DNA from 4 places in the Isoptericola sp. GX10416 genome. Region 3 is predicted to be linked to each of the others. Evidence: predicted binding sites of a transcription regulator. Region 3 holds the regulator's gene; each other region holds the start of a gene.
What was found. The regulator HrcA, encoded in region 3, represses chaperone genes, less so after heat shock. The targets are predictions, from matches to a motif close to TTNGCACTCGNNNNNNNCGAGTGCNAA.

Region 1 (7,558 bases), on a different contig from region 3:
GGTGCGCATCGACCTCGTCGCCCTCGAGCCGGTGCTGGGACCGACGGTGCACGGTGCGCAGCTGCTCGACCTGGACCTCGACGCACTCGCGGAGCGGCTGCACCAGCTCGCCCTGGACCCCCAGGCGCTGGAGACGCTGCCCGAGCGCACGAACCTGCTCCGCCGAGCCCGCGAGGCAGGTCTCGGCGAGCTGATCGACGACCTGACCTCGCGCCGCGTCGACGCCGACCAGGTGGCCGCCGAGCTGGACCTCGCGTGGTGGACCAGCGTGTTCGAGCAGATCCTCGGTGGCGACCCGACCCTCGCGGGCCAGGACGGCGCCGGGCTCGACGCGCTGGCGCGCCGCTTCCGAGACCTGGACGCCCGGCACCTCGCCGCTCTCTCGCAGCCGGCCAGGGTGGCCGCCCGCGCGCACCTGGGTGCGGCGATGCGGGAGGACCGTGAGGGGTCCGAGGCGATGTTCGCCGAGCTCATCGAGGGCCGGATGGCGTCGCTGCGCGAGCTCGTCGAGAGGTACGGCGACGTGGCCCGGCGGTTGCGGCCCGTGGTCCTGGCGACCCCCACGCTGGTGCCTCACCTGCTGCCCACCCACCGCACGGTCGACCTCGTGGTGCTCGACGCGGTCCAGCACGTGCCGATCGAGGTCGTCGTCACCTGCCTGGCTCGTGGCCGGCAGGTGGTCGTCGTCGGTGACCCGCGCACGGCGTCGGGCACCAGCGTGCGCGAGCTGTCCCAGCTGCTGCCCACGGTGACGCTGCAGCCGCGGGAGAACCGCCGCGACCCCGAGCTGACCCGCCTGCTGGCGGCCCACGGATACGAGGGTCTGCTGCGGCCGGCTCCGCTGCCGCGGCCGGAGGCGCTCGTCCAGCTCGACGTCGTCGACGGCACGGGGATGCCCGACCCGACGTCCGGGTCCGTCGAGAGCACACGAGCCGAGGTGGACCGCGTCGTCGAGGTGTCCATCGAGCATGCGCTGACCCGCCCCGAGGAGACGCTCGGGATCGTCACGGTCACCGCCGCGCACGCGGACCGGATCCGCGACGCGCTGCTCGCGGAGGTGCGCGCGAACCCCGCGCTCGCCCCCTTCTTCTCCGGGCGGCGCGCCGAGCCCGTCGTGGTCGCCGACATCACGGGGGTGGCCGGGCTCTCGCGCGACACGATCCTGCTCTCGCTCGGCTTCGGCCGGACGCCGCACGGCCGCGTGCTGCACCGGTTCGGCGTCCTCGGGGACGACGGCGGGGCGGCGATGCTGCTGGGAGCGCTCGGCGCGACGCGGCGTCGCCTGCACGTGGTGTCCTGCTTCCCGGCCGAGGCTCTCGACCCCGACCGTCTGCGTGGCGCCGGGCCGCGGCTGCTGCGGGACGTCCTCGAGCTCGCCGAGCGACGCTCGGGCGTGGCGGACCAGGTGGAGCTCGGCAACGGGATCGACGCGGGCCGCGTCCCGGACAGGCTCCTCATGGACCTGGGTGAGCGGCTGTGGCGGCTGGGGTACCTCGTCGAGACGGACTACGGCACCGGCGACGGTGACCGGATCCCGCTCGTGGTGGGCCATCCCGACCTGCCGGGCGAGCTGCTCGTGGCGGTGCTGACCGACGACGCGCAGTACGTGGCCGAGCCGTCCGTGCGGGTGCGGGACCGGCAGCTGGCCCAGCGGCTCGAAGGGCTCGGCTGGACCGTCGCGCAGGTGTGGTCCGCGGCGGCGTTCCTGGACCCGGAGGGCGAGGCGGACCGCGTGCGCCGCCTGGTGCAGCAGGTCCGCGACGAGCGGGTCGGCACCCCCGGTGGCGTGCCGGTCCCGCCCGAGGTCGTGGTGCCCGTGATGGCCGACGACGAGCCTGACGAGGTCGTCAAGGATCCCCGGGAGACAATGGGGGAGTGACGTCCTCCGACGAGTCCGCGAACACCACCGGCACACCCGACCCCGGGGACGCCGTGAGCCCCGCGGAGCCTGACCGGCCGGGTGCACCTGCTGCCCGCCGACGCGGTCCGCGGCGCGCCGTGCGCCGCGGCAGCGAGCGCGAGACCGTCTGGGGCGTCACGGCTGACGACGAGGGCGGCCACGACTCGAACGACGACCGGCTGCGCCGGGACGTGCCGCCGCACTGGTGACCTGAGTCAGGGCCGGCGGGCCTGCGCGGCGAGCAGGTCGCGGATCTCGGTCAGCAGCGCGAGGTCGGCATCCGGCTCCTCCGCGACCTCGTCCTCGACGCGACGGCGGCGCTCGGCGTACATGTTCATGGGCATGACGACGACGAAGTACAGGGCCGCCGCCACGATGAGGAAGTTGAGCACGGCCTGCAGGAAGAGGCCGATGCTGAAGAAGGCCCCGTTGAGCTCGAAGGTGCCGACCCCGGAGATGTCGGGCTCGCCGAAGATCGCGGCGATGAGCGGGTTGAGGATCCCGTCCATCAGACCGGTGATCACCAGGGCGAACGCGCTGCCGATGACGATGCCGACGGCGAGGTCGACCACGTTGCCACGCATGATGAACGTCTTGAAGCCAGCCAGCATGTCCCGTCCTCCTTGAGCGGGGGAGCGCTTCTCGCCCCCACCGTGTCTCAGGGTACGAGCACGGCGGCGACGGTGCCCCACCGGGCGCCGGCCGACACGGCGGCGGCCTCCTCCGGGTCCACCGCCACCAGGGTGACGGCGGCGTCCTGCGTGGCGGGCGCGGCGTTGCCGAGGAGACCGCCCGCGCCGTCGGCATCGTCGTCGTCCGCGAGCCCCGGCAGGACGAGCGCGCGGCGCGCGAGGCGTTCGTCGGCGTCGTCGGTCGAGAGGAGGTCGACGCGGTCGCCGGGGCGCAGCCACGCGGCCTCGGTGAGCCGGACGCCGACGACGACCGTGCCGTCGGGCGCCCGTTCGGCCATCCCACCCCCGGCGACCAGGTCGGCGTGCACCGGGGTCCCGGCGGGCACGGCGACGGCGGGTGAGCGGCCGACGGCGTCGGCCGGGTCGGTCAGCATGCCGTCCGGGGCGAGCTCGGCCGCCACCGTGAGCGTCGTGAGGTCGCCGGCGCGCAGCGTCGTGCCGGCCGGCAGCGCACGAGCGGCGACGACCACCTCGCGGGTGGCGGGGACCTCGGGTCGCATCGCGTCGACGGTGATGCCGGCGGCCACGCCGCAGCACAGGGCGGCGACGACGAACCGGCTGCGCCAGGCGACCGTCCGCGCGTGGCGGGCCAGGCGGGACGTGGTGGAGGGCTCCATGCCGGGCACGCTAGGGCGCGCGGCGCGGCCGGTGCGGTCGCCGTCGTGCGCCGGTGGACCGCCTCCACCTGGGGGTGGCCTCGGGTGCCCGCGTCAGGCGGAGGCGGCCTTGGACGCGCCCGAGGAGCCCGACCCCGAAGAACCCGACGAGCCGGAGCCCGACGAGCCGGAGCCCGACGAGCCCGACGTCGAGGAGCCCTTGTCGGAGCCGCCGGACTTCTTGTCGGACGAGCCGGAGGTGCCGGACGACGAGCCGCCCGAGCTCTTCGACCCGTTGCGCGAGTCGGTCCGGTAGAAGCCGGAACCCTTGAAGGTCACGCCCACCGAGCCGTACTGCTTGCGCAGCCGCCCGGAGCACTCCGGGCAGACCGTCAGCGAGTCGTCGGTGAACGCCTGGTGGATGTCGAAGGCGTGGCCGCAGTCGGCGCACCGGTAGGCGTAGGTGGGCACGGGTTCTCCTCGTCGGGCTGGCACTCAGATGATGCGAGTGCCAATCATACGCGGACGGTAGTCTCGCCTGCGTGTCAGCGAGCGACCTCCCCTCAGCGAACGAACCCGACGAGACCCGACCGCCCGAGGACGCAGGCGAGGAAGAGCCCGTCCCCGGGCCCCGCTCCCGCCTGCGGCGAGGAGTGGTGGGGATCGCGGTGGTCGTGGCGCTCGCCCTCGTCGCGACCGTGACCTTCACCGTCGTCACGGTCCGCAAGCCGCTGCCGGAGACCTCCGGGACGCAGAACGTGCCCGGGCTCGCCGGCGAGGTCACGGTGCACCGCGACGAGCAGGGCGTGCCGCAGGTGTACGCATCGACCGCGGAGGACCTCTTCGCCGCGCAGGGGTACCTGCACGCCCAGGACCGGTTCTTCGAGATGGACTACCGCCGGCACGTGACGTCGGGGCGGCTCGCCGAGCTCGTCGGCGACGTCCCCACCGCGATCGACGCGGACAAGGTCATCCGCACCTTCGGCTGGCGCGAGGTGGCCGAGGAGGAGTGGAACCTCATCTCCCCGGAGTCGCGCGGCTACCTGCAGGCGTACGCGCAGGGCGTCAACGCCTACCTCGCCGACCGCAGCACGGACGAGATCGCCCTCGAGTACACCGTGCTCGGTGCCACGGTCGACGTCGCGACACCCGCGCCCTGGGACCCGGTCGACTCCCTCGCCTGGCTCAAGGCGATGGCCTGGGACCTGCGCGGCAACTACGACGACGAGCTCGACCGGGCGCTCGCGTACGGCGCGCTGGAGGACGTCGAGCTCGTGGACGAGCTCTTCCCGAGCTTCGTCGAGGGCGGTAACACCCCGATCCTGGCGGAGAGCGACCTCGTCGAGGACGACGGGCGCAAGGGCTCGCGCACCGCGCCGGCCGACGTCGCCTGGCGCGGCGACGCGCTCGGCGGCGCCGTCTCGTCGGCCGCCGCGGCGCTCGACGCCGTACCCGTCCTCGTCGGTACCGGCGACGGCGCCGGGTCGAACTCCTGGGTGGTCTCCGGTGACCTCACCGCCTCCGGCTCGCCGATCCTCGCCAACGACCCGCACCTCGCGCTGGACGTGCCGAGCCTGTGGTCCCAGGTGGGCCTGCACTGCGAGCAGGTCTCGGCGGACTGCCCGTTCGACGTGTCCGGGTTCTCGTTCGCGGGATTTCCGGGCGTGATCATCGGGCACAACGCCGAGCTCGCCTGGGGACTGACCAACATGGGCGCCGACGTGACGGACTTCTTCGTCGAACGCGTGCGCGACGACACGTGGCTGCGCGACGCGGACGCCGAGGAATGGGTCCCCATGGAGTCGCGCACCGAGACGATCCGTGTCGCGGGAGCAGACCCGGTCGAGCTGGAGGTGCGCTCGACCGACCACGGTCCGGTGGTGTCCTCGGTGCTCGACGTGGGCGCCGTCGTCGGCTCCCCGACCGAGGTGGGCACCGACTTCGGCGAGTACGCGGTCTCGCTGGCCTGGACCGCCCTCGAGCCGGGCCGGACGGCGGACGCCATCTTCGCGATGGCCGCCGCGGCCGACGCCGAGGACGTCCAGGAGGCGGCCGCGATGTTCGACGTGCCCGCCCAGAACATCGTGTTCGCCACGACCGACGGGCACATCGGCTACCAGGCGCCGGGCCGCATCCCGGAGCGGAAGCGGGTCTCCGGACCGGTGCCGGCCGACGGCACCTGGCCGCGACCCGGTTGGGACCCCCGGTACGACTGGCGCGGCTGGGTCGACGCGGAGGAGATGCCGCGGTCGCTGGATCCCGAGGAGGGGTTCATCGTCGCGGCCAACCAGGCGGTGCTGCCCCACGGCGTCGGACCGGACCTGTCGAAGGACTGGGACCACGGCTTCCGCTCCGAGCGCATCCGCGAGCTGATCACGCAGCAGGTCGCGGCCGGGCGGCCTTTCTCGGTCGAGGACATGAACAACCTGCAGAACGACGACTGGTCGCCGTTCGCCGCAGCGCTGGTGCCCGCCCTGCTCGACGTCGAGATCGACGACCCGTACGACGCGGACGGCCAGCAGCTGCTCGCCGGCTGGGACTACACGACGGAGACGGACTCGGCGGCCGCCGCCTACTTCAACGCGGTGTGGCGCAACCTGCTGCGCACCACCTTCTGGGACGACGTCCCGGAGGGCATGCGGCCGACCGGCGGGTCGCGGTGGCTCGTCGTGGTGCGCGACATGCTCGAGCGGCCGGAGCACCCGTTCTGGGACGACCGCTCGACCGTCAACGTGGTCGAGACCCGCGACGAGGCCCTCACCCAGGCGCTGGTGACCGCGCGGGGCGACCTCACCGTCGAGCTGTCCAAGGACGCGACGGACTGGCGGTGGGGCGCGCTGCACACGCTGGCGCTGGAGCACCCGGTGATCGGCGGGGAGTCGGTGCCCGCCCTGGTGCGCGACTACGTCAACCCGCGACCGGTCGAGATGGCCGGCGGCAGCTCGATCGTCAACGCCACCTCGTGGGACGCCTCGACGGGCAGCTTCCGGGTGACCACCGGCCCGTCCATGCGGATGGTCGTGGACCTGGGCGACCTGGACGCCTCGACGTGGGTGACGGTGACCGGCACGTCAGGCCACCCGGCGTCGTCCCACTACACCGACCAGCTCTCGGCGTGGGCCGACGGCGAGACGTTCCCGTGGCCGTTCAGCCGCGCAGCCGTCGAGGAGGCGGCGAAGGACACCGCGACCCTCGTGCCCTGAGGTCCTGCCGCTCCCGGTGACTACGCCGCCGGGAGCGGCAGCCAGCCGTCCGGGGTCGCGACGGCGTGCACGGCCACGTCGTGCTCCAGGACCGGCAGCGGTCGCTCGGCAGCGTCGTAGAGCTCCTCCGGGAAGACCAGCGCGATGGACCGCACACCAGGACGCACCTGCTTCAGCACGCGGTCGTACCAGCCGCCGCCCTGCCCGAGCCGGGTGCCGCTCGTGTCGACGGCCAGCGCGGGGGCGATGACGACGTCGGCCTGCGTGATGGCCTCCGCGCCGAGACTGGGCCCGCCCGGCTCCGGCGGCCGGCCCGGGGCCCGTTCGCGGAGGTCGTCCGGACCGGTGTAGTCCGCCCAGTCGCGGGCGAGGCCCGCGCCGAGCACCGGGAGCAGCACCCGTGCGCCGCGCGCGGCGAGGCGCTCCAGCAGCGGCAGGGTGGAGGGCTCCGTGGGACGGGGGGAGTAGGCGACGACGACGGACGCCTCCTGCACGGCGGGGACGTCGGCGACGACCTCGGCGAGCGCCTTCGCCGCCTGGTCACGCAGCCGTTGAGAGCGTTCCGAGCGGTGGTGGCGGATCGCGCGCCGCAGCTCGTCCTTGGCATCTTCGGGTTCCATCCCCGCGACGACCGGGTACGGCTGATGCGCTGTCGAGGCCTTGAGGTCGCCGTGCATGTCCTTATTGTGGCAGGGTCCGGTGCCACGGGGACCCGGCGCGCCGGGTAGGTGGACGAGGGAACCGGGATGAACGATGCGAAGAGGTGGGCGGTGACCAGGCCCTGGCCGGTCACGCTCCGTGAGGACACGCCGTCGGGCGCCGTGGTGCTGCGGCCCCTGCGACGCCGCGACGGCGGCGAGTGGATGCGGCTGCGTCAGCTCAACGCGTCGTGGCTCCGGGCCTGGGAGGCCACCTCGCCGGGGGAACGGCCCGAGGCGACGTCGTTCGGCGACTACGTGCGCGCACTGAGCGCGCAGGCCCGGGCGGGCACCACCCTGCCGTTCGTGGTCGAGCTGGACGGTGCGCTGGTCGGCCAGCTCACCGTGTCCTCCATCCAGTACGGTTCCCTGTGCTCGGCGAGCATCGGCTACTGGGTGGCGCGCGAGTATGCGGGCCGCGGCATCATCCCGACCTCGGTGGCGATGGCGACCGACTACTGCTTCCTGG
Region 2 (7,558 bases), on a different contig from region 3:
GCGCGCGGGTCGCTCCCCCGAGCTGCGCCGCTGGCTCGCGTTCGCCGACCAGAAGGTCCGGGAGGTCACGACGCTGGCCCGCGCCGTCACCGACGGCCCGGACTCGGTGCGCGCCGAGCTCGACGCGGCGAGCGCGGCGCTGGCCGAGCGGGCGACCGCACCGGGCGTCGTCGTCCCCACGGTCCGCGAGCGCCTGGGCGCGCTCGTCGAGGGCGACTTCGCCCGCGGCGCGCACGCCGAGCGGGTCGCCGCCCAGCGTGAGCGGCTCGGGCTGCCGCCGCTGCCCACCACGACGATCGGCTCGTTCCCGCAGACGGCCGAGATCCGCAAGGCGCGGTCGGCGTGGGCCCAGGGCGAGCTCGACGACGAGGCGTACACCGCCGCGATGCGCGCGGAGATCGCCCGGGTGGTCGCGCTCCAGGAGGAGATCGGCCTCGACGTGCTGGTGCACGGCGAGCCGGAGCGCAACGACATGGTGCAGTACTTCGCCGAGCTGCTGGACGGGTTCGCGACGACGGACCTGGGCTGGGTGCAGTCCTACGGGTCGCGCTGCGTGCGGCCGCCGATCCTGTGGGGCGACGTGACCCGCCCGGCCCCGATGACGGTCGGGTGGACCCGGTATGCCGCGTCGCTCACCGAGAAGCCCGTCAAGGGCATGCTGACGGGGCCGGTGACGATCCTCGCGTGGTCGTTCGTGCGTGACGACCAGCCGCTGGCGGACACCGCGAACCAGGTGGCGCTCGCCCTGCGCGACGAGGTGCGCGACCTCGAGGACGCTGGCACCGCCGTCGTGCAGGTGGACGAACCCGCCCTGCGCGAGCTGCTGCCGCTGCGCCGCGCCGACCAGCCGGAGTACCTGCGCTGGTCCGTCGGGGCGTTCCGGCTGGCGACGGCGGGAGCGGAGGCCTCCACGCAGGTGCACACGCACCTGTGCTACTCGGAGTTCGGCGAGGTCATCGGCGCGATCGACGGGCTGGACGCCGACGTGACGTCCATCGAGGCCGCGCGGTCGCGCATGGAGGTCGTGCCGGAGCTCCACGCCGCCGGGTACGCGCGCGGCGTCGGGCCGGGCGTCTACGACATCCACTCGCCCCGCGTGCCGTCCGTCGACGAGGTCACGGAGCTGCTGCGCCTCGCCGTGGGCTCCATCGACCCGGACGTGGTGTGGGTGAACCCGGACTGCGGGCTCAAGACCCGCGGGTACGCCGAGGTGGAGCCGTCGCTGCGCCACCTGGTCGCGGCGGCGCAGGCGGTGCGCGCCGGGCTCTGACCGCCGTCGTCACACCCCGTCGGCGCTCCCGTGGCGCCGGCGGGGTGTGATCTGTGCACGCGGTGCAGAACCGTCTGGACCGTCGCGGCGCCGGTGTGCCAGCATCGACGGTGGTCCGCCGTCGGGGCGGGCCGCGGACCGGTACGAGGAGCGAGAGATGCAGCGCGTCGTCGCGGGGATCGGGGTGGCCCTCGAGGCCTGCTCAGGCAACCCGTCGACCCAGGCCGCCTGCCGCTGACCCACGGGGCCCGTGCGGAGGTGCCTGGCTCAGCCCTGCCCTCCTTCACCCGATCCGTCGAGGCTGCGCGTCTGCGCCCTCGCCGTGACGGCCGCGGGTGAACCCTGCTCCCCGAAAGCCGACCCATGACCCCCTTCACCGAACAGCAGATCCGCGCGTCCCTCGTCAACGCCACGCGCAGCGAGCGGCAGCGGATGATCCTCCCCGACCTCGCAGTGCTCCGCTGGGACCGCCTCGACTACCTCGGCTGGCGCGACCGCAAGCAGCCGCTCGCCGCGTACGTGATCGCCGAGATCGACGACGAGCCCGTCGGCATCATCCTGCGCGCCCCGGAGACCAGCAGCCGCCGCGCCGCGATGTGCGCCTGGTGCGAGGACGTCGCCGACAACAGCGACACGTCCCTCTACGTCGCACGCCGCGGCGGAGCGCCCGGCCGCAAGGGCAGCACGATCGGCACGCTGATCTGCACCGACTTCCGCTGCTCGCGCAACGTGCGCCGGCGGCCCACCCTCGCAGAGTCCGGGGCCGACGACGACGCGGCGCGCGCCGCCGTCGTCGAGCGGCGCATCGAGGGCTTGCGCGAACGCAGCCGCCGGTTCCTCGAAGAGGTGCGCAGCACCGCCTGACCGGCGTGCGACGGCGCCTGACTGCACCTCGATGGATGTTCGCCGAGAGCGAACAGACACCTCTTGGCACTCTCGGGGTGAGAGTGCTAAATCATGAGGTGTAGCCAGGCGACGCCGGACGGACCGGCGCGCTGATCGCGGTCGGGGCCGCACCGTGCGGCCCTCGTCGAGGAGGTGATGCGCGATGGCTACCTACTGGGACCCGTTCCAGGAGATGGACCGACTCTTCGGGTCGCTCGCCACGTCGAGGAACGCTCCGGCGATGCCGATGGACCTGTTCCGCGAGGGCGACCACTACGTCCTCGCCGTCGACCTGCCCGGCATCGACCCCGGCAGCATCGACGTCTCGTGCGAGGACCGCACCCTGACGATCCGCGCCGAGCGCACGCCTCGGTCCGGCGAGGGTCAGTGGCTCGTGCGGGAGCGGACGTCCGGCACGGTCGCGCGGCAGCTCACCCTGGGCCGCGGACTGGCGCTCGACAACATCTCGGCGAACTACGCCGACGGGGTGCTGACGCTGACCATCCCGGTGGCCGAGGACGCGAAGCCGCGCCGGATCGAGGTCAGCCACGAGTCCGACCGCGAGACCATCGAGGCCCGCAAGAGCTGATCGCGACAGCCGGAGGTCGGCGCCGGTGAGGGCTCAGCCCTTGCTGGCGCCGATCATCGGCAGCCCGAACGCGAGCCCCGTGGCGAGGATGCCTCCGGTGAACACGTACGGGGCGATGGACGGGTCGGCCGTCGCGCCGACCCCGATGAGGACCAGACCGCCGAGGAACAGCACGAACGAGACGATCACGCGCCCGAGCATCGCGCCCGGGGCGTCGTTCTGCGGGGCGGGGTTCACCTTGAAGTCGCTCATGGGGCCAGCCTAGCCCGGCGCCGTCCGGCGCACGACGGAGCCCGGTACGATCTCCGGATGCCTCGACCCGGACTCCCCCGCCGCGTCCTGGTCGCCGGGACCTCCGGGGCGGGCAAGACGACGCTGGCCGCCCGCCTGGCAGAGATCCTCGACGTCCCCCACACGGAGCTGGACGGCCTCTTCCACGGCCCGCGGTGGACACCCCGGCCCGAGTTCCGCGACGACGTCCGGGCACTGGTGGCGAGCGACGCCTGGGTCACCGAGTGGCAGTACCGGGCCGTGCGACCGCTCCTGCTCGAGCGGGCCGAGCTGCTGGTCTGGCTCGATCTGCCGGTCCAGGTCCGCATGGACCAGGTGGTGCGGCGCACCCTGGGCCGGCGGCGCCGTCGCACCGTGCTGTGGAACGGCAACGTCGAACCTCCCCTGCGGACGTTCCTCACCGACGCCGACCACATCGTGCGGTGGGCGTGGCGCACCCGCCGCTCGCTCGACCACCTCGACGAGCGGCTGGCGGTGCAGGCGCCGCACCTCGAGGTGGTGCGGCTCCGCAGCCGCGCGGAGGTCGAACGGTGGGTGGGACGCACCGCGAACCGCGCGGAGCGTCCCGTCCCGGCGCCACCCGGCGTCGTCGGGTCGACCTAGGAGAGCCTGCGGGCGAGCGTCTCGACGATCCGCACGTCCCCGTCGAGCCAGTCGACGTCCCACAGGCTGCCCGCGTCCAGCCAGCGCAGCTCGTCGTGCTCCACGAGCGGTGCCGGCTCACCTCCGGCGAGCGCGGCGAACCACAGCCGCAGCACGTGCCGGTCGGTGATGATCCAGGCACCGTCGTCGGGCCCCGTCAGCTCGGTCCCGAGGGTGACGGTGACGCCGAGCTCCTCGTGGAGCTCACGGTGCAGCGCCTCGTGCGGCTGCTCCCCCGGTTCCGCCTTGCCGCCGGGGAACTCCCACCGGCGGGCGAGCCTCGCGGGCCGGGACCGGCGGGCGGCGAGCAGACGCGCCGGTCGTTCGAGCGAGTCGACGATGGCGGCGGCGACGACGAGGCGACGGGTCATGGCCGCGAGTCTGCCATCCGCCGCTGGACAGACGTGTGCCCCGCTACCAACATCCCCCGAGTGGTAGCGGGGCCAGACGTCGTCCAACCGATCAGGGCGTGCGCAAACCTGCGGTGCGAGCCCAGGCCACGGCGTCGGCCCGGGTCGAGACCCCGAGCTTGCGGTAGACGCTGCGTACCTGCGACTTCACCGTGTTGCGCGTGACGAACAGCTTGCTCGCAATCTGCTCGAGCGTGACTTCCTCGGACAGGTTCGACAGCACGACCTGTTCACGGACCGTCAGACCAGGGTCGAGGACCAGACGGTCCATCTCGATTGCACTCATCGTTCTTCCTCCACGACGGCCGCCGATCGCCACGATCGACTTGGGGATCTGCCGTCACAGGAGGAGAGCGTGCAGCGCGCGGTTCATGACGCGCACCACAGAGCGGCTATGTGCGCAAGCGGGGTCGGAGCGTTCCCACGGTGGCTGTCGGGGCGCCTTCTGCGCGATATCTCCGCAGGCCAGGGGCATTTCTTCCGGTTGCACGGAGCAACGGAAACCTCATTATCACAATCAGGTCACGGTTGCCTATCCAGCGTGCTGTGCGTACTCCTCCGCGCTGAGGAGCTGGCCCGCACCGGTCACCTCGACCTTGAAGAGCCACCCCGCGCCGAACGGCTCCGAGTTGACCACCGCCGGGTCGTCGATCGCGGCCTGGTTGACCTCGACGATGGTGCCGGAGACCGGCGAGTAGAGCTCGGACACGGACTTGGTGGACTCGATCTCGCCGATGACGGTGCCCGCCTCGATGGTGGCGCCCACCTCCGGCAGCTCGAGGTAGACCACGTCACCGAGCGCGTCGGCGGCGACGGACGTGACGCCCACCGTCGCGGGGGTCGCGTCGTCGACCCACTCGTGCTCGACGGAGTAGCGCAGGTTCGCGGGAAAGTCGGCCATGGGAAGGACTCCTGTCGTGGGGTAGGGCTGGCTAGATTGTGTCGGACGACGGCGCGGCGCGCCGGGTGCGGACGCTCAGCCGCGCTCGCGGCGGTAGAACGGCATCGGCACGACGACGAAGGGCTCCGCCCGCCCCCGCACGTCGACGGCCAGCTCGGTCCCCTCCGCGGAGACCTCCGGCGTCACGTACGCCATCGCGACCGGGTGGCCCAGCGTGGGCGACGGAGCCCCCGACGTCACCGTCCCGACCCGCGAGCCGAGAGAGCCGGCGTCCGAGGCGTCACGCTGCACGACGGCGTACCCCGCGCGGGCAGGGCGCCGTCCAGTACCGCGCAGGCCCACCAGGACCCGCTCCGGTGCGTCGTCGTGCCGGTCGGCGAGCGCGGCGCGGCCCACGAACTCGACCGGTGTGCCGTCGTCGGACACCTTGTCGAGCTTGACGATGCGGCCCACTCCGGCGTCGTACGGCGTGGTCGTCGTGTCGAGCTCGTGGCCGTAGAGCGGCATCCCGGCCTCGAGGCGCAGGGAGTCACGGGCCGCCAGCCCGGCGGGCACGAGCCCGTGCGGCTCCCCCGCCGCGAGCAGCGCCCGCCACAGCGCCACGGCGTGCTGCGTGGCGACCCAGACCTCGAACCCGTCCTCGCCCGTGTAGCCGGTGCGGGCCACGAGCACGGCCTCGTCACCGAACCGCATGCCGAGGCTGGCGTAGTACTTCAGCTCGTCGAACGCGGTGCCGCCGGAGTTCTCGGGGTCCTCGGTGAGCACCTCCGTCACGATCTGCGCGGCGCGCGGGCCCTGCACGGCGATCAGCGCCTGGCTCGCGGAGACGTCGCGCACCTCGGCGTCGAACCCGGCCGCACGCTCCAGGAAGGCGACCAGCACCGTCTCCGCGTTCGCGGCGTTGGCGACCACGAAGTACTCGTCGTCACCGGTGCGGTAGACGATCAGGTCGTCGAGCACTCCCCCGTCCTCGGCGCAGAGCATCGTGTACCGGGCGCCCGCGTGGCGAAGCTTCGACAGGTTCCCCACCAGGGCGTGGTCGAGGAACGCCCCGGCGTCCGGGCCGGTCACCGCGATGCCGCCCATGTGCGACAGGTCGAACAGGCCGGCGGCCTCGCGCACCGCGCGGTGCTCGGCGAGGTCAGAGGTGTATCGCAGCGGCATCATCCAGCCGCCGAAGTCCGTCATCGTCGCGCCGAGCGCCTCGTGCTCGGCGTGCAGCGGCGTCTTCTTCTCCGTCATGGCGTCCTCAGTTCTGGCCGAGCGGCTCGGCGTAGGCGTCGATCGGCGGGCAGGAGCACTGCAGGTTGCGGTCGCCGTGCGCCTGGTCGATGCGGCGGACGGGCGGCCAGTACTTGGCGGCGCGCAGGCCGGCGACGGGGAACGCCGCCTCCTCGCGCGTGTACGGGCGGTCCCACTCCACGCCCAGCAGGGTGGCCGCGGTGTGCGGTGCGTGCCGCAGCGGGGAGTCCTCGAGCGCCCAGCGCCCGCTCGCGACGGCGTCGATCTCGCCGCGGATGGCGATCATCGCCTCGACGAACCGGTCCAGCTCGCCGAGGTCCTCGGACTCCGTCGGCTCGACCATGAGGGTCCCCGGGACGGGGAAGGCCATCGTGGGCGCGTGGAAGCCGAAGTCGACCAGCCGCTTGGCGACGTCGTCGACGGTGACGCCGGTCTCGGCCGTGATCTGGCGCAGGTCCAGGATGCACTCGTGCGCCACGAGACCGTGGGCGCCCGTGTAGAGCACCGGGTAGTGGCCCCCGAGCCGTGACGCGACGTAGTTGGCGGTCAGCACGGCGTTCTGGGTCGCCGCCGTGAGGCCCTCGGGCCCCATCATCGCGAGGTAGGCGTACGAGATCGGCAGGATGCCGGCCGACCCGTGCGGGGCCGCGGATACCGGCGGCACTCCCCCCTCCCGGGCCGTGCTGCCCGACGGCGTGGGGTCGCCCGGGAGGAACGGCACCAGGTGCTCGGCCACCGCGACCGGGCCCACGCCCGGGCCGCCACCGCCGTGCGGGATGCAGAACGTCTTGTGCAGGTTCAGGTGGGAGACGTCGCCGCCGAACCGGCCGGGTCGGGCGAGGCCGACCAGCGCGTTGAGGTTCGCACCGTCGATGTACACCTGACCGCCCGCATCATGTACAGCGCCGCAGACCTCGCGGACATGCTCTTCGTAGACGCCGTGCGTGGACGGGTAGGTGATCATGATCCCTGCCACGTGGCCGCCGTGCTGCTCCAGCTTGGCGTGCAGGTCCGCGAGGTCGATCTCGCCGTCGTCGGCCGTGGCCACCACCGCGACCCGCAGACCGGCCAGCGCGGCCGACGCGGCGTTGGTGCCGTGCGCCGACGCCGGGATGAGCACGATGTCGCGGTGCTCCTCGCCGCGGGACGCGTGGAACGCGCGGATCGCCAGCAGGCCCGCCAGCTCGCCCTGCGAACCGGCGTTGGGCTGCACCGACACCGCGGCGTACCCGGTGATCCGGGCGAGCCGGTCCTCGAGGTCGGCGATGAGCTCCGCGTACCCGAGCGCCTGGTCGGCCGGCACGTAGGGGTGCAGGTCGGCGAAGCCC
Region 3 (7,558 bases):
CGACCCAGAATCCCGGCCCCAGGGGGAACGAGCGGGTCTTGCCGCGCCGGTCCTCGAGCACCACCAGGTGCATCCCGCCGGACTTCTCCACGCGGACGACGGCGCCCACCCAGCCGGTCTGCACCTCCTCGACCACCAGGCCGGGCTCGGCTGCCTGGGGTCGTGACGCGGGTCGTCGGCGATGGTGCGCCGACCCGTCGGGGGTGCCCGCCACGCGGGTCGAGGCGGTGGCGAGGACGTCGGATCCGTAGCGGTCGTGCACGCAGGCGAGCCTAGGCAGCGGTCGCGGCCGCGGCGGTGACCGACACCCCGTCACTGCCAAGTAGTGCCTCCGGTGGTGGCGAAGTGGCCCGCGGGCACTCCTGGACGGCAGGCGGCCCTACCTCGCGGTGTGCGAGTCCTTGTGAGAGTCGGTGCGGGCGACGACGGCCGCCTCCGTGCGGGAGGCGACACCGAGCTTGCGCAGGATCGCCGAGACGTGCACCGACGCCGTCTTGCGCGAGATGTACAGCCGCTCGGCGATCTCGCCGTTGGTCAGCCCTTCCGCGACGAGGCCGAGCACCTGGCGCTCGCGGTCGGTCAGGCCGCCGAGGCCGGACCGGGAGCCCTGACGCGGCGCACGTCGAGGGACGGCGGGCCCTGCGTCGTCGAGCAGGGCGAGGGCCCGGTCCCGCACGTAGCCCGCACCGATCGCCTCGGCCGCCTCGACGGCGGCGGTCAGGAGGCCGCGGGCCCCCGCCGTGTCGCCGCCGTCGAGCCGTGCGCGGCCGTCGCGCCACAGGGCGTAGGGCCGTAGATGAGCCGGCGCGCCGTCGTCGGGGCCGAGGTCAGCGACGGCCGACCAGGGCCCCTCGCCGAGCTCGGCGTCGAACACCGCCTCCCACACCGGGTGGGTGGGCCACACGGCGCACCGCTCCAGTGCGTCGCGATAGGGCACGACGTCGACGTCCCGGCCCTCGTCGCGGGCGCGGGCCAGCACTCGTCCGGCCACCCCGAGCAACGAGAGGGCGTACGGGATGGCGCCATCGTGGTGGTCGGTGACGATGCCGACGAGGTCCAGTGCGTCGTCGAGGTCGTCGCGCACGAGGGCCAGCTCGGCCAGCGTGGTGCGGATCCGGTAGCGGACCTGCGTCTCGATGCGCTCGTGGCGCATCCACACCGGACGGTGGCGGCGGGCCATCGCCAACGCCCCGTCGACGTCACCGCGCCACAGGGTCAGCCACGTCCACCGTTCGGCGAGGTACACGGCGAACGTGCTGGGCTCGACCTGGGTCGTGGCCTGCTCGTACCAGGCGTCGGCCTCGCTCCACCGGCCCATCATGACGAGGGCCTCGGCCACGTTCCCCTCGAGCATGGTGCGGCTGACCATGCCCGCACCTCTGCGGCGGGCACGGTCGGCGCCCTCCGCCGCGAGCCGGAGCGCGTCGGCGTACCGGCCGAGCTTGATGAAGGCGTCCGAACCGTTCGTGAAGTACCGACTGACGGCGTGCCAGTCGTCCCCGGCCAGGTCGCGGGCCGCCACGAGCTCGTCGACCGCGACCAGGTCGCCGGTGTTGATCCGGGCCACGGCGCGGGTGTTGTGCAGGATCGACGCGGTGACCGCGTCGCCCGACGCCGTCGCCACCTCGAGACCGCGCGTCGCGGCGTCGATCGCCTCGTCGGCCCGGCCGGCGAGCATCGCGGTGCGTGCCTGCGCGCGCAGCAGCCACAGCCGGGTGTCCGCGTCGTCGGCAGGGGCGATCTCGAGCGCCTCGGACAGCAGGTCCTGACCGGCGGGGTCGCCGGTGCGCAGCGAGTACAGGGCCACCTGGCCGAGGGCCTGTGCACGTCCGCCAGGGTCGCGGGCCGGCCACTCGACGAGCGCCTGACGGCCGAGCGTCAGTGCGCGGTCCGCACGGGTCGCGAGCTGCTGCGTGTCGGCGACCCGCAGCAGCAGGTCGTGGTGGGTCGTGCCGGTGACGGCCTCGGCGTCCTCGACGAGCTCCCAGAGCTCCAGGGCTCGTTCGCCGAGTGCCGCCGCCGTGGAGACCGCGGCGTCGTGCCCGGCGGCCGCGTGGGCGGTGACCGCGGCGGCGAGCGCCTTGCCGGGGACCCGGGCCCGCCACCAGTGGTCCGCGATCTCGGCGAGCCGAGGCACGGTCCGGGGGCCGCTCGCGAGCGTCTGCGCGTACCCGGTGTGCAGGCGACGGCGCTCGGTCGGCAGGAGCTCCGCGTCGACGGCCTCCTGCATGAGCGCGTGGCGGAACCGGTAGCCGTCCGGCTCGGCGAGCAGCACGAGGGCGTCCACCGCCTCGCGTGCGGCAGGCTCGGCGGCGGCGAGCGCGTCGTCGCCCAGCACGCCGGCGAGGACGTCGTGGGTGGCCCGTGCGCCGGCGGCCGCGACGAGTCGGCAGAACTCCTGCGCCCCGGCCGAGAGCTGGGAGTAGCGCAGCAGCAGCACGTCGCGCAGGGAGGTCGGCATCTCCGCGTCGAGGCAGCGGGCGAGCTCCTCGACGTAGAAGGGCACACCCTCGGAGCGTTCGACGAGATCCGCCAGGGCGGTGGTGTCGAGCGCGACGGGGCTGCCGCCGTCGGGCACCGTCCGGGCGAGCTCGGCGACCTCGGGCGCACCGAGGCGCGGGACCTCGACCCGGGTGACGAGCCGCGCCCGGTCCAGCTCGGCGAGGGTGGTGCGCAGCGGGTGCCGGCGGCCGACGTCGTCGCTGCGGTAGGTGGCCACCAGGCACAGGGCTGTGGTGCGTGCCGCGCGGGCCAGGCGGGACACGACGGCGCGGGTGACGTCGTCGGACCAGTGCAGGTCCTCGACGACGACGAGGACCGGCCGCTCGGTGGCGAGCGTCGTGAGGAGGTCGGCCAGCACGTCGGGTGCGCGCCCGGTGCCGACGTCGGGGCGGACGTCGACGAGCTCGGGCAGGACGGCGCCGAGCGCGTCCGCGGCCGGGCCGGCGGCGGCGAGGGCGTCGGCGGGCCCCAGGGCGGCGACGACCTCGCGCAGCACGCCTTCGACGCCCGCGTAGGGGACCGGGCCGGAGCCCGAGTCGGCGCACTGTCCGCGCACGACGAGGACGTCGTCGCCGACGGCGGCGAGCAGCTCGGTGACCAGGCGGGTCTTGCCGATCCCCGCCTCGCCCGACAGCAGCACCGTGTCGCCCTGGCCGTGCCGGGCCGACGACAGGGTGCCGCGCAGCGTGCCGAGCTGGTCGGCGCGGCCCACCAGCGGAGAGGGTTCGAGGCTCACCTGGTCATCGTGCCAGGTGGCGGCGTGGTCGCCCCGGACCGGGGGCACGGCGGTGCTCACGCCGTGCGGCGCCACAGCAGCGTGAGGCGGTGACGTTCCGCCCGAGGCTCCCGTCGCCCCGTGGCGCGCTCCGGCTCTGCGGTGCGGCGCTCGCGTGCCTGACGCACCTGCTCGGCACGTCGGGCGAGCTCGGACTCCTGGCGGCGGTAGAGGGTGTGGTGCTCGATCGGGTGCATGATCGCCTCCGTGACTGTCGTGCCGGGCCGGGTGACCCGTCGTCGACCAGCCTCGACGGGTGAGGCAGGCGCGTGGATCGGGCAGGTGCCCGGTTCTCGGCGCACCGCAAGGCCCTCGAGCGGTCTGAGGTACCTCACCGGGCCGGTGGGCGGCACTCGTGGTTCTGTCCGTCGGGACGCGTAGGATGGCACTCAACGATCGAGAGTGCTAAAGGTACGGCCACGCACGAACGCCAGGGTGCTCGGCGGAGGGAGGCGCAGGAGAGTGAGCGAGGAACGTCGTCTCGAGGTGCTGCGCGCCATCGTGGAGGACTACGTCACGACGCGGGAGCCCGTGGGCTCGCGCGTGCTGACGGAGCGCCACCGCCTGGGTGTCTCGCCCGCCACGATCCGCAACGACATGGCGGCGCTCGAGGAGGAGGGCTACATCGCCCAGCCGCACACGTCGGCCGGGCGCGTGCCCACCGACGCCGGCTACCGGCTCTTCGTCGACCGCCTCGCCGAGGTGCGGCCCCTGACGATCCCGCAGAAGCGCGCCATCGAGACGTTCCTGTCCGAGGCCGTCGACCTCGACGACGTCCTCGTGCGGGCCGGGCGGCTGATCGCCCAGCTCACCGGGCAGGTCGCCGTGGTGCAGTACCCGTCGCTGCGGCGGTCGGGCCTGCGCCACCTCGAGATCGTCCCCGTGGGGGAGGGACGCCTGCTCGTCGTCGTCATCACGGACACGGGCCGGGTCGAGCAGCGCTTCTGCGAGCTGCCCGGCACCGCCGACGGCGGGAGCCCGCTGGCCGAGGCGACGCTGGCCGAGCTGCGCGCCCGGTTCAACGCCGCGGCGGCCGGCAAACGGCTCGCGGACCTCCCCGTGGCGTTCGCCGCCGTGGTGGAGGCCGTCGGCCCGGACCTGGCGGGTGTCGCCGGTGCCGTGGCCGACCTGGTGGTCGACACCCTCGGGCAGGAGAACGAGGAACGGATCGTGCTCGCGGGCACGGCGAACCTCGCCCGCTCCGAGGCGACCTTCGAGCAAGGGCTGAGCCCTGTGCTGGAGGCGCTCGAGGAGCAGGTCATCCTGCTGGGGCTGCTCACCGAGATGTCGAGCGACGGCGTCGGTGTGCGGATCGGTCACGAGAACCGGCTGGACGGCCTCACCGAGGCATCCGTCGTCGTCTCCGACTACGGGTCGGGCGGCGACCCCGTCGCGTCCCTCGGCTCGATCGGCCCGACCCGCATGGACTATCCCGGCACGATCGCCTCGGTGCACGCCGTGGCCCGCTACCTCTCCCGCGTGCTGCCGAGCTGAGCCACGCGGAAACCCTGACCAGACCGCGTACGTCACCGAAGAGAGAACTGTGACCGACTACTACGAGATCCTGGGCGTCGAGCGCGACGCCTCTCCCGAGCAGATCAAGAAGGCATACCGCAAGCTCGCTCGCGAGCTGCACCCGGACGTCGCCGGGGCTGCCGGCGAGGAGAAGTTCAAGGACGTCGCCCGCGCGTACGAGGTGCTGTCGAACCGCGAGAAGCGCGAGCAGTACGACCTCGGCGTGGACCCGACCGCGCCGGGCGGGGGCGCCGGCGGCGGCTTCGGCCAGGGCTTTGGCTTCCAGGACATCTTCGAGACGTTCTTCGGCGGTGGCCAGGCCTCCGGCCCGGTACCGCGCGCGCGCCGCGGCCAGGACGCGCTGGTACGCATGGACATCGACCTCGTCGAGGCCACGTTCGGCGCCAAGCGTGAGCTCCAGGTCGACACGGCCGTCGTCTGCGGCACCTGTGGCGGCAACGGCTGCCGGCCCGGCACCGACGTGCGCACCTGCGAGGTGTGTCACGGCCGCGGCAACGTCCAGCGCGTGGCCCGGTCCTTCCTCGGGCAGGTCATGACCACGGCGCCGTGCGCCGCCTGCCAGGGCTTCGGCACGGTCATCCCCGAGCCGTGCGCCGAGTGCTCCGGCGACGGTCGCGTGCGCTCGCGCCGCAGCCTGACGGTCAACGTCCCGGCCGGCGTCGACACCGGCACGCGGATCAAGCTGACGTCCCAGGGGGAGGTCGGCCCGGGCGGCGGTCCCGCCGGCGACCTGTACGTCGAGATCCGCGAGCGGGCGCACGACGTCTTCGTCCGCCGCGGCGACGACCTGCACTGCACCCTGCCCGTGCCCATGACGGCGGCGGCGCTCGGGACGGTCCTCGAGCTCGACACCCTCGACGGTGCCGAGGAGATCGACCTGCGCCCGGGCACCCAGCCGGGCCAGATCATCACCCTCAAGGGTCTCGGCGTCGGGCACCTGCACGGCAACGGCCGGGGTGACCTGAACATCCACGTCGAGGTGCAGGTGCCCACGGAGCTGAGCGAGGAGCAGTCCGCGCTGCTGCACCAGCTCGCCGGCCTGCGCGGTGAGGAGCGGCCCGAGCCACGGCTCGTCGCGGCGCACCCGGGTGTGTTCTCCCGCCTCAAGGACAAGCTGAGCGGCCGCTGAGGTGAGCGCGCCCGTCTTCCTCTCGGCGGACGACCTGAGCAGGGTCGCACCGGGCGAGGTCTACGTCCTGGGCGGTGACGAGGGCCGCCACGCCGGAGTCGTGCAGCGCCGCGGACCCGGCGAGACCCTCGACGTGGTCGACGGCGGCGGGACCCGGTTGCGCGGCGTCGTCGAGTCGGTCGACGGTACCGACGTCCGCCTGCGGGTGGCCGAGCGTGCCACCGAGCCGGCACCCGGCGTCGTCCTCACGCTCGTCCAGGCGCTCGCCAAGGGCGACCGCGACCAGCTCGCGGTCGAGGCGGCCGTGGAGGTCGGGGCCGACGCCGTCGTGCCGTGGCAGGCGGACCGGTCCGTCGTCGTCTGGCGAGGCGCCCGGGCCGCGAAGTCCCGGGCGCGCTGGGAGTCGACCGTGCGCTCCGCCGTGAAGCAGGCGCGCCGGGCGCACCTGCCCGCGGTGTCCGAGCACGTCACGACCAAGCAGCTCGCGGCGCGCACCCGTGAGGTCGCGGCCGCCGGGGGTACCGTCGTCGTCCTCCACGAGGAGGCGACGACGGCGCTCGCGGACGTCGCGCTGCCCGCGGCCGCCGAGCGGGCCTCCGGGGCCGTCGCGCCCGAGCTGCTCGTGGTCGTGGGGCCGGAGGGCGGGATCGGTGAGGCCGAGCTCGCGTCGCTCGTCGCGGCGGGCGCGACCGCGGCACGCCTCGGCCCGCACGTGCTGCGCACCTCGACGGCCGGACCCGTCGCCGTCGCACTCCTGAGCGAACGTCTGGGCCGGTGGCGGTAGCGTGGACGGTATGACCGACACCACTGATCCCGAGTGCCTGTTCTGCAGGATCGTCGCGGGCGAGCTGCCAGCCGACGTCGTCGAGACCACCGAACGCGTGATCGCGTTCCGCGACATCGACCCGCAGGCTCCTGTGCACGTGCTCGTCGTGCCCAAGGAGCACCACGGTGACGTCTCCGTGCTCGCCGCGGCGGACCCCGGCCTGCTCGCCGAGGTGGTCGAGGTCGCCGACACCGTGGCGCACGACCTCGCCGACGGGCAGTACCGGTTCATCTTCAACTCCGGCCCGCGAGCGGGCCAGAGCGTCTTCCACGTGCACGGGCACGTCATCGCCGGGACCCAGCTCGGATGGAGCCCCGCCTGAGCATGTCGACCTCTGCCGCCTCCGATCGGCCCCCGGGCCAGCAACCTGCCGGGTACACCGCCGAGCACCGCGTCGTCGTCCCGGCCCACGTACCGATGGTCGCCCTGCTGGGCAGCCGCGACTCCGTGCTCCGCGCGGTCGAGGACGGGTTCCCCGGCGTCGACGTGCACGCCCGGGGCAACGAGATCTCCGTGCACGGCCCGGCCGCCGAGGTCGCGATCGTCTCCCGGCTGCTGGACGAGCTCGTCGAGGTCGTCGAGTCCGGGACGCCGCTCACCCCGGACGTCGTCTCGCGGTCCGTGGCGATGCTCACGGCCAAGACCGTCCAGCTCCCCTCCGAGGTCCTGACCTTCGACATCCTGTCCAGCCGGGGCCGCACGATCCGGCCCAAGACCGTCGGGCAGAAGCGCTACGTCGAAGCCATCGACGCGAACACCATCACGTTCGGCATCGGCCCTGCCGGGACCG
Region 4 (7,558 bases), on a different contig from region 3:
CCTGACGCTCCTGGACGCCGAGCTGGCGCGCCACGGGCTCACCACGCTCCCCGAGCTGCTCGGCCGGCCCGTGTCCCCCGTCCTGGACCCGTTGGTCATCGACCGGTGGCAGGACCGCTACCGCCGCGGCAAGCGGCGCCTCGGCGACCTGGTCGAGCTGTACGGCATCACCGGGGAGGGCGAGCTGCACAGCGCGGACGTCGACGTCCTGGCGACCCTCGACGTGCTCGACGCCCAGCTGCACCGCTACCCGGAGCTCCGGGCGGTCGCCCTGGACGCCCTGCACTCGGCCCAGCAGGACGCCCACCGCCGGTGGGCGACGAGCTTCAACGAGTGGCGACGCACGAAGGGTCTCGACGGCCCGGGAGCCTCGACGGCGTGGCCGGTCGAGCCTCCCGCGGCCGGCTGAGACAGGTCAGGAGACCTTGTAGTTGGGTGCCTCGACGGTCATCACGATGTCGTGCGGGTGGGACTCCTTGAGGGAGGCCGACGTGATCCGCACGAACCGCCCGTTGGCCTGCAGCTCCGGCACGGTGCGGGCACCGACGTAGAACATCGTCTGGTGCAGGCCGCCCACGAGCTGGTGCGCCACCGTGGCGAGCGTCCCCTTGTAGGGCACCTGGCCCTCGACGCCCTCGGGGACGATCATGTCGTCGCTGGCGATCTCGGCCTGGAAGTACCGGTCCTTGGAGTAGGACTTCTTCCCGCGCGAGGACATGGCCCCCATCGAACCCATCCCGCGGTAGGCCTTGAACTGCTTGCCGTTGACGAGGATCTGGTCGCCCGGCGCCTCCTCGGTGCCCGCGAGCATAGACCCGAGCATCACGGCCTCCGCCCCGGCGACGATGGCCTTGCCGATCTCGCCGGAGTGGCGCATGCCGCCGTCGGCGATGACCGGGACGCCGGCCGCGCGCGCCGCCAGCGACGCCTCGTGCACGGCGGTGATCTGCGGGACGCCGACGCCGGTCACGACGCGGGTGGTGCAGATGGAGCCCGGGCCCACGCCGACCTTGATGGCGTCCGCGCCCGCGTCGACGAACGACTGCGCGCCCTCCTTGGTCGCGACGTTGCCGCCGATGACCTGGACGTCCTTGGTGGCGGGGTCGGTCTTGAGGCGACGGACCATGTCGATCAGCATCCGCACGTTGCCGTGGGCGGTGTCCGCGACGAGCACGTCGACCCCGGCGTCGATGAGGGTGGTCGCACGCTCCCAGGCGTCACCGAAGTAGCCGATGGCCGCGCCGACCATGAGCCGGCCCTGCCCGTCCTTGGACGCGTCCGGGAACTGCTCCGACTTCACGAAGTCCTTGACGGTGATCAGCCCGGCGAGGCGACCGTCGTCGTCGACGAGCGGCAGCCGCTCGAGCTTGTGCTTGCGCAGCAGCGCCGTGGCGTCGTCCCGGGAGATCCCGGCACGGCCGGTGATCAGCGGCTGCGGCGTCATCACCTCGGAGACCGTGGTGGTGGCCCACTCGGCCACGGGGGTGAAGCGCAGGTCGCGGTTGGTCACGATCCCGACGAGCCGGCCGGCGCCGTCCAGCACCGGGAAACCGGAGACGCGGTACTGCCCCGCCCGCTCGTCGAGCTGCTCGAGCGTGGCGTCGGGCCCGATGGTCACGGGGTTGGAGATGATGCCCGTCTGGGTGCGCTTGACCAGGTCCACCTGGTACGCCTGGTCGGCGATCGACAGGTTCCGGTGCAGGACGCCGAGGCCGCCCTGACGCGCCATCGCGATCGCCATGCGCGACTCGGTGACGGTGTCCATCGCGGCCGAGACGAGCGGGACCTTCAGCGAGATCTCCCGCGTCAGGCGGGACGTCGTGTCGATGTCCGTGGGAGCGAGGTCCGAGTACCCCGGCAGCAGCAGGACGTCGTCGTAGGTGAGGCCGAGGAATCCGAACGGGTCGTGCGCTGGCGAGGTCGTCGTCTCCGTCATGTCACGAGTCTACGGCGCACCCCGAGGCCCGCGGAGGTGCGGTCCGTCACGCAGGACGGGCCGCCGGCTCCGGGTGTCCGCGCTCAGGTGGAGACCACGGCGAGCACCTCGTGCAGCAGGCCCGTGAAGGACCGCACGCGCTGCACCTGCGCGGCGAGGGGGATCTCGGTCGCGACGTCGTCGCGGCGGAGCCCGACGAAGATCGGCAGGTCGGGGAACCCCTCGTGCACCGCGTGGACGACGTCGATGTCCGGCCGCCGCTGGGTCGTCGCCAGGACCAGGGCGGCGGGGCGCACCATCGTCACCAGCTCGAGGGAGCGCCGGGTGCTCGCGGGGCCGGTGACGATCCGTGCCGTCTTCCCCTTGGCGGTCAGGGCGGCTGCCAGCGCGTGCGCGGAGAGCGGCACGGCCTCGTCGGGCGCCGCGAAGATGAGGACGATGTTGCGCATCCGGCTCGGGTGGTTGGCCGGCGGCCCGCCGTTCTGCACCACCGCCTGCTCGAAGGCCTCGGTGAAGGACCGCAGGGCGTGCAGGGCGGCGGTGGCGAGCACGACCTCCGGCACGGCCCCCGGACCGGCGAGCACGGTCCGCTCGGCGACCCGGCTCCAGGCCGGCTCGAGGAGGTTCGCCCACCAGACGGCGGGATCGCCCTGGGCGGGGATCCGCAGCAGGTCGTCGCAGCGGCCCTGGTCGTAGGCGAGCGCCGCGTCGACGACGGCGGACACCTTGCCCGACGCGTTCTGACCCGCGCCATGGCCCGGCGCGGCGTGCGCGCCCTGCCCCCCGCCGGGGAGCGCGCGCAGGTGCGCCCGGCCGGTTCGTCCGGCGCTCTCGCCGTCCTCGCGCACGGGGGGCGCCTCCGGTTCGGAGCTGCTCTCCGGGGGCACCGGCGGGCCGGACCTCTGCGCCTCGTCGAGCTCCTCGACGTCGGCCTCGAGCGCCGCCTGGGCAGCGTCGACGGGCGCGACGCCCTCGAGCGTGAGGCGGCGCATGACGAGCAGCCGGGCGACGTCGTCGGGGGTGTACCGCCGGTGCGAGCCGGCCGTACGGTCGGAGGGGCCGAGCCCGTACCGTCTGTCCCAGGTCCGCAGCGTCGCCGGGGCCACGCCGAGACGGCGTGCGACGGCTGCGACAGCCAACCCGGGGCCTGACGGGCGTGACCCGCCCGAGTCCTGGGCCGGTCGCGAGGTGGTCATGCCTCGATTCTGCCAGTGCTGCGCGTGACCGCCACCGCGGCCTGCGGCGCGTCACGATCCCGGCGAGGATCCCCGACCGAAACGAGTCACTCGTTTCACGAAACCGGTTCACGACCTGGTCAGCCCCACATCGAACACCCAGCGTGCCCAACTTGCTCCAGCCCCTTGAACAACTTCTGCACAACTTGTAGGTTGTTCGCCATGACGGAGATCTCGAGACTGCCTGGGCCAGTCATGGAGTTGTGGGAGTGGCAGTACCAGGGCGCGTGCCGCGACGCGGACGACACCCTGTTCTTCCACCCCGAGGGTGAGCGCGGGTCGACCCGGCGGCGACGTGCGGAGGCCGCGAAGGCCATCTGCCACTCGTGCCCGGTGATGATGCAGTGCCGCGAGCAGTCGCTGCGGGTCCGCGAGCCGTACGGCGTCTGGGGCGGGCTCAGCGAGGACGAGCGCACCGCCGCGCTGGCCGGCCGCGACCGCAAGGCCGGCTGAGACTCCCCCCCCCCCCCCACGAACACGACGAGGCCCCGCATCACGGATGATGCGGGGCCTCGTACGTCAGCGTCGAGAGCTGGGGATCAGCTCACGACGACGGCGAGGATGTCGCGCGCGGAGAGCACCAGGTACTCCTCGCCCGCGTACTTGACCTCGGTGCCGCCGTACTTGCTGTAGATGACCTTGTCGCCGACCTTCACGTCGACCGGGACGCGGTTGCCCTGGTCGTCGAAACGGCCGTCGCCGACCGCCAGGACCTCGCCCTCCTGGGGCTTCTCCTTGGCGGTGTCCGGGATGACCAGGCCGGAAGCGGTCGTGGTCTCGGCCTCGACGGCCTTGACGACGATCCGGTCCTCGAGCGGCTTGATGGGGACCGACACGTCGGACCTCCTTGTTCGCGATGACTAGCTGGACTGGGACGCACCCTGTCGCTGGCCGTCGTCGCGGGTGCCGGCTCAGCGTGAGCGCTGGGACCAAATCTAGGCAGCCGTTAGCACTCTGACAAGTCGAGTGCCAAGATTCCTCCCACGGCGCACCGGCGCACCGCCGCCCCCGCTCCTGAGACGATGACCCCATGGACGCGGCCTCCCTCACCAAGCTGCTCAGCCCCGAGGGCTGGGCGCTGCTCAACGCCCTGCCACCGTACGACGAGCACCAGGCGATGGTGCTGGCCACCCGGCTGCGCTCCGAGGGTGTCGACCCCGACCTCGCCGCTGCGGCCCTCACCCAGTCGCGGCTCCGCGCCCGCGCCCGCGGCAAGCTCGGGTCCTTCGCGGACGGCATGCTCCTCACCTCCGCCGGCCTCGAGCAGGCCACCCGCCTCCTCGTCGCTGCGCAGCACGCCCGCCGCTACCTCGCCGCGGGTGTCACCAAGGTCGCCGACCTCACCTGCGGCATCGGCGCGGACGCCCTCGCCTTCGCCGGCGTGGGCCTCGACGTCCTGGCCACCGACGTGGACGAGGTCACCGCCGCCCTGGCCACGGTCAACCTGCGCGCCTTCCCCGAGGCGACGGTCCGGCACGCCGACGGGCTCGGTCTCGACCTCGCCGGCGAGGGTGTCGACGGCGTGTACGCCGACCCCGCCCGCCGCACCCGGGGCGGGCGGCGCATCTTCGACCCCGCCGCCTACGCACCGCCGCTCGATGCCGTGTGGGCCCTGCGCGCCCAGGTGCCGGCGCTCGGCATCAAGGTCGGCCCCGGCATCCCGCACCACGGCCTCCCGGACGACGCCGAGACCCAGTGGGTCTCCGTCGACGGCGACGTCGTCGAGGCCGGGCTCTGGTTCGGCCCCCTCGCACCCGACGGTCCCGGCCGCTCGGCGCACGTCCTGCGCACCGGCACCGCAGCAGCGGCCGACGGCGGCACACCCGGCGCGACCGACGGTTCGGGCACGGTGGAACGCACCCTGCGCACCGGACCGCAGGACGCCGACCTGGTGCCCGACGTCGGGGCGGTCGGTGCCTACCTGTACGAGCCGGACGGCGCCGTCGTCCGCGCCGGGCTCGTCGCGCACGCGGCGGCCGAGCTCGGCGGCCGGCTCGTCGACCGCACCATCGCGTACGTCACCACCGATGCCCTCGGCCCCGCGCCGCCGTCGGGCACCGCTCCCCTCGCCACCGGCTACCGGGTGCTGGACGTCATGCCGTTCAACCTCAAGAAGCTCAAGGCGTACCTGCGCGAGCGCGGCGTCGGGCGGCTGACCGTCAAGAAGCGCGGCACCGCCGTCACCCCCGAGCAGCTCCGCTCGCAACTCGCGCTCAAGGGTGACGCGGCCGCCACCCTCGTCCTGACGCGCGTGGCCGGGCGCCAGCACGTGCTCGTCGTCGAGCCGCTCGCCACCGGTTGGTAGGACCCCGGCAGCCACCCCCGTGGCATGGAAGCATGGCCCCATGTCGCTGGACTTCGCGCCGTCCCGCCGCTCGAGCGTCGGCCTCGAGTGGGAGCTGGCGCTCGTCGACGCCGACTCCGGCAACCTGCGCCAGGTCGCGCCCGCCGTGATGGCGGCGCTCGGCCCCGACGAGCGGGCACGCTTCGTCAAGCCGGAGTTCCTGCGCAACACCCTCGAGGTCGTCTCGGACGTGTGCGACACGGTCGGGGCCGCCATCGTCGACCTGGAAGCCGGGATCGCCGCGATCCGGGACGTCGTCGAACCGATGCGGGTCGAGATCATGGGCGCCGGCACCCACCCGTTCGCGCACTGGTCGCAGCAGCAGGTCACCGACAAGCAGCGGTACGCCACCGTCGTCGACCGCACCCAGGTGTGGGGACGCCAGCAGGTCGTCTACGGCGTGCACGTGCACGTCGGGATCGAGGACCGCGCCAAGGTCCTGCCGATCGTGCGGTCACTGATGGTCTACGTCGCCCACCTGCAGGCGCTGTCGGCCTCGTCGCCCTACTGGGGCGCCGACGACACCGGGTACGCCTCCATGCGCGCGCTGATCTTCCAACAGCTGCCCACCGCCGGCCTGCCGTACCAGTTTTCCGAGTGGAGCCAGCTCGAGCAGTACGTGGACGACATGCTCAAGACCGGGGTCATCGACGACTTCACCGAGGTCCGCTGGGACGTGCGGCCCGCGCCCCACTTCGGCACCGTCGAGGTGCGGGTCTGCGACGGCACGTCCAACGTGCTCGAGCTGGCGGCGCTCGGGGCGCTCGTGCACTGCCTCGTCGAGCACTTCTCCACGCTGCTCGACGAGGGCCGGCCGCTGCCCGTCATGCCCCGCTGGTTCGTCCACGAGAACAAGTGGCGTGCCGCGCGGTACGGCATGGACGCGATCATCATCCTGGACGCCGACGGCAACGAAGAGCTGATCACCGACGCGCTGCCGCGGCTGCTCGACGAGCTCGCTCCGGTCGCCGCCCGGCTCGGCTGCTCCGCCGAGCTGGACGGCATCCACGAGATCCTGCGGGCGGGCGCCTCCTACCAGCGCCAGCGCGCCGTCGCCGCCGCGCACGGCGGCGGGCAGGCCGGGCTCGAGGCCGTGGTGCGGTCGCTGGTCGGCGAGCTGCGGGCGGGGCGACCGCTGCCCCTCGGCTGACGGCCGCCTGGGCGCTTGGAAATGCGCCGTCAGCAGATTCGGCCCCTTCATCGTGCGTGGATCCGTAGGGTCACTGAGATGAAGAGCTCAGGTGTTCCGGTGGAGCTGGTATTCGTTCATGGCGCTCTGGTCCGCGACGGGGAATGGTGGTGGCGGCGAGCAGCGGACCTGCTCCGGGAACGTACTGGGATCCAGAGCCGAGCCCTCGCGCTGCCGTCGTGCGCAGAGACCGCACCCGAGCAGGTCGCGGGCGGCCTCGTCGCCGACGCGGCGGCGCTGCGCCGTGAGCTCGACGACATGGACTCCGCGATCGTCGTCGGTCACTCCTACGGGGGCACCGTCATCGCCGAAGCCGGCCGGCACCCCGCGGTCTCGCACCTGCTCTACGTCTCGTCCTACCTGCCCGAGGTCGGGCAGTCGCAGGCCGCCATCATGAGCGGTGAGGACGACCCGGTGTCGATCGGCGACAACGGTGACGGCACGCTGAGCGTCTCCGGCTACGACGCTCCCTCGTTCGGAGCCCGGTTCCTGCAGGACGCGGACGACGCGACCCAGCGTCAGGCGTGGGAGCGGGTGGCCCCGCAGGCGGCCGGCGCGTTCGTGACGCCAACCAGTGCTGCCGGCTGGCGCGGAGTCGACTCGACGTACATCGTCTGCGGGAACGATCGCAGCACCTCGGTCGAGCTGCAACGCATCCACGCGGGTCGAGCGACGCGCTCCGTCGAGCTGCCGACCGGGCACCACCCGTTCGTCTCCCACCCCGACCTGGTGGTCGATCAGGTGCAGGCCTTGCTGGAGCAGGCACCCCACCCCTCGTGAAAGCCCGTGACCTGCGCGGGCGCATCACCACCCGGCGTCAGAGCCTCTGCTCGTGCCGGACGGGCCGCAGCCGC

Region 1: the regulator HrcA is predicted to act here: its motif matches at 3,677-3,703, upstream of ACWAT2_RS12895 (FmdB family zinc ribbon protein).
Region 2: the regulator HrcA is predicted to act here: its motif matches at 2,198-2,224, upstream of ACWAT2_RS08390 (Hsp20/alpha crystallin family protein).
Region 4: the regulator HrcA is predicted to act here: its motif matches at 4,118-4,144, upstream of groES (co-chaperone GroES).

Annotation. Positions count from the first base shown of each region.
Region 1 is NZ_JBWPVO010000008.1:93,068-100,625, forward strand. It holds gene ACWAT2_RS12875 (hypothetical protein) at 1-1,879, shown strand, start outside; gene ACWAT2_RS12880 (hypothetical protein) at 1,876-2,109, shown strand; gene mscL (large conductance mechanosensitive channel protein MscL) at 2,116-2,511, opposite strand; gene ACWAT2_RS12890 (SAF domain-containing protein) at 2,559-3,209, opposite strand; gene ACWAT2_RS12895 (FmdB family zinc ribbon protein) at 3,303-3,659, opposite strand; gene ACWAT2_RS12900 (penicillin acylase family protein) at 3,842-6,391, shown strand; gene ACWAT2_RS12905 (5-formyltetrahydrofolate cyclo-ligase) at 6,412-7,068, opposite strand; gene ACWAT2_RS12910 (GNAT family N-acetyltransferase) at 7,138-7,558, shown strand, end outside.
Region 2 is NZ_JBWPVO010000004.1:142,633-150,190, forward strand. It holds gene metE (5-methyltetrahydropteroyltriglutamate--homocysteine S-methyltransferase) at 1-1,270, shown strand, start outside; gene ACWAT2_RS08385 (FBP domain-containing protein) at 1,634-2,134, shown strand; gene ACWAT2_RS08390 (Hsp20/alpha crystallin family protein) at 2,319-2,744, shown strand; gene ACWAT2_RS08395 (hypothetical protein) at 2,778-2,996, opposite strand; gene ACWAT2_RS08400 (P-loop NTPase family protein) at 3,054-3,638, shown strand; gene ACWAT2_RS08405 ((deoxy)nucleoside triphosphate pyrophosphohydrolase) at 3,635-4,048, opposite strand; gene ACWAT2_RS08410 (LuxR C-terminal-related transcriptional regulator) at 4,140-4,373, opposite strand; gene gcvH (glycine cleavage system protein GcvH) at 4,620-4,988, opposite strand; gene gcvT (glycine cleavage system aminomethyltransferase GcvT) at 5,064-6,230, opposite strand; gene gcvP (aminomethyl-transferring glycine dehydrogenase) at 6,238-7,558, opposite strand, start outside.
Region 3 is NZ_JBWPVO010000001.1:552,407-559,964, reverse strand. It holds gene ACWAT2_RS02835 (DUF3097 domain-containing protein) at 1-262, opposite strand, end outside; gene ACWAT2_RS02830 (helix-turn-helix transcriptional regulator) at 380-3,238, opposite strand; gene ACWAT2_RS02825 (hypothetical protein) at 3,295-3,474, opposite strand; gene hrcA (heat-inducible transcriptional repressor HrcA) at 3,740-4,771, shown strand; gene dnaJ (molecular chaperone DnaJ) at 4,821-5,942, shown strand; gene ACWAT2_RS02810 (16S rRNA (uracil(1498)-N(3))-methyltransferase) at 5,944-6,726, shown strand; gene ACWAT2_RS02805 (HIT domain-containing protein) at 6,737-7,090, shown strand; gene ACWAT2_RS02800 (PhoH family protein) at 7,093-7,558, shown strand, end outside.
Region 4 is NZ_JBWPVO010000003.1:166,536-174,093, forward strand. It holds gene ACWAT2_RS06505 (exonuclease domain-containing protein) at 1-409, shown strand, start outside; gene guaB (IMP dehydrogenase) at 416-1,936, opposite strand; gene ACWAT2_RS06515 (MerR family transcriptional regulator) at 2,020-3,132, opposite strand; gene ACWAT2_RS06520 (WhiB family transcriptional regulator) at 3,334-3,624, shown strand; gene groES (co-chaperone GroES) at 3,711-4,007, opposite strand; gene ACWAT2_RS06530 (class I SAM-dependent methyltransferase) at 4,202-5,476, shown strand; gene ACWAT2_RS06535 (glutamate--cysteine ligase) at 5,517-6,665, shown strand; gene ACWAT2_RS06540 (alpha/beta hydrolase) at 6,765-7,484, shown strand; gene ACWAT2_RS06545 (DUF4166 domain-containing protein) at 7,522-7,558, opposite strand, start outside.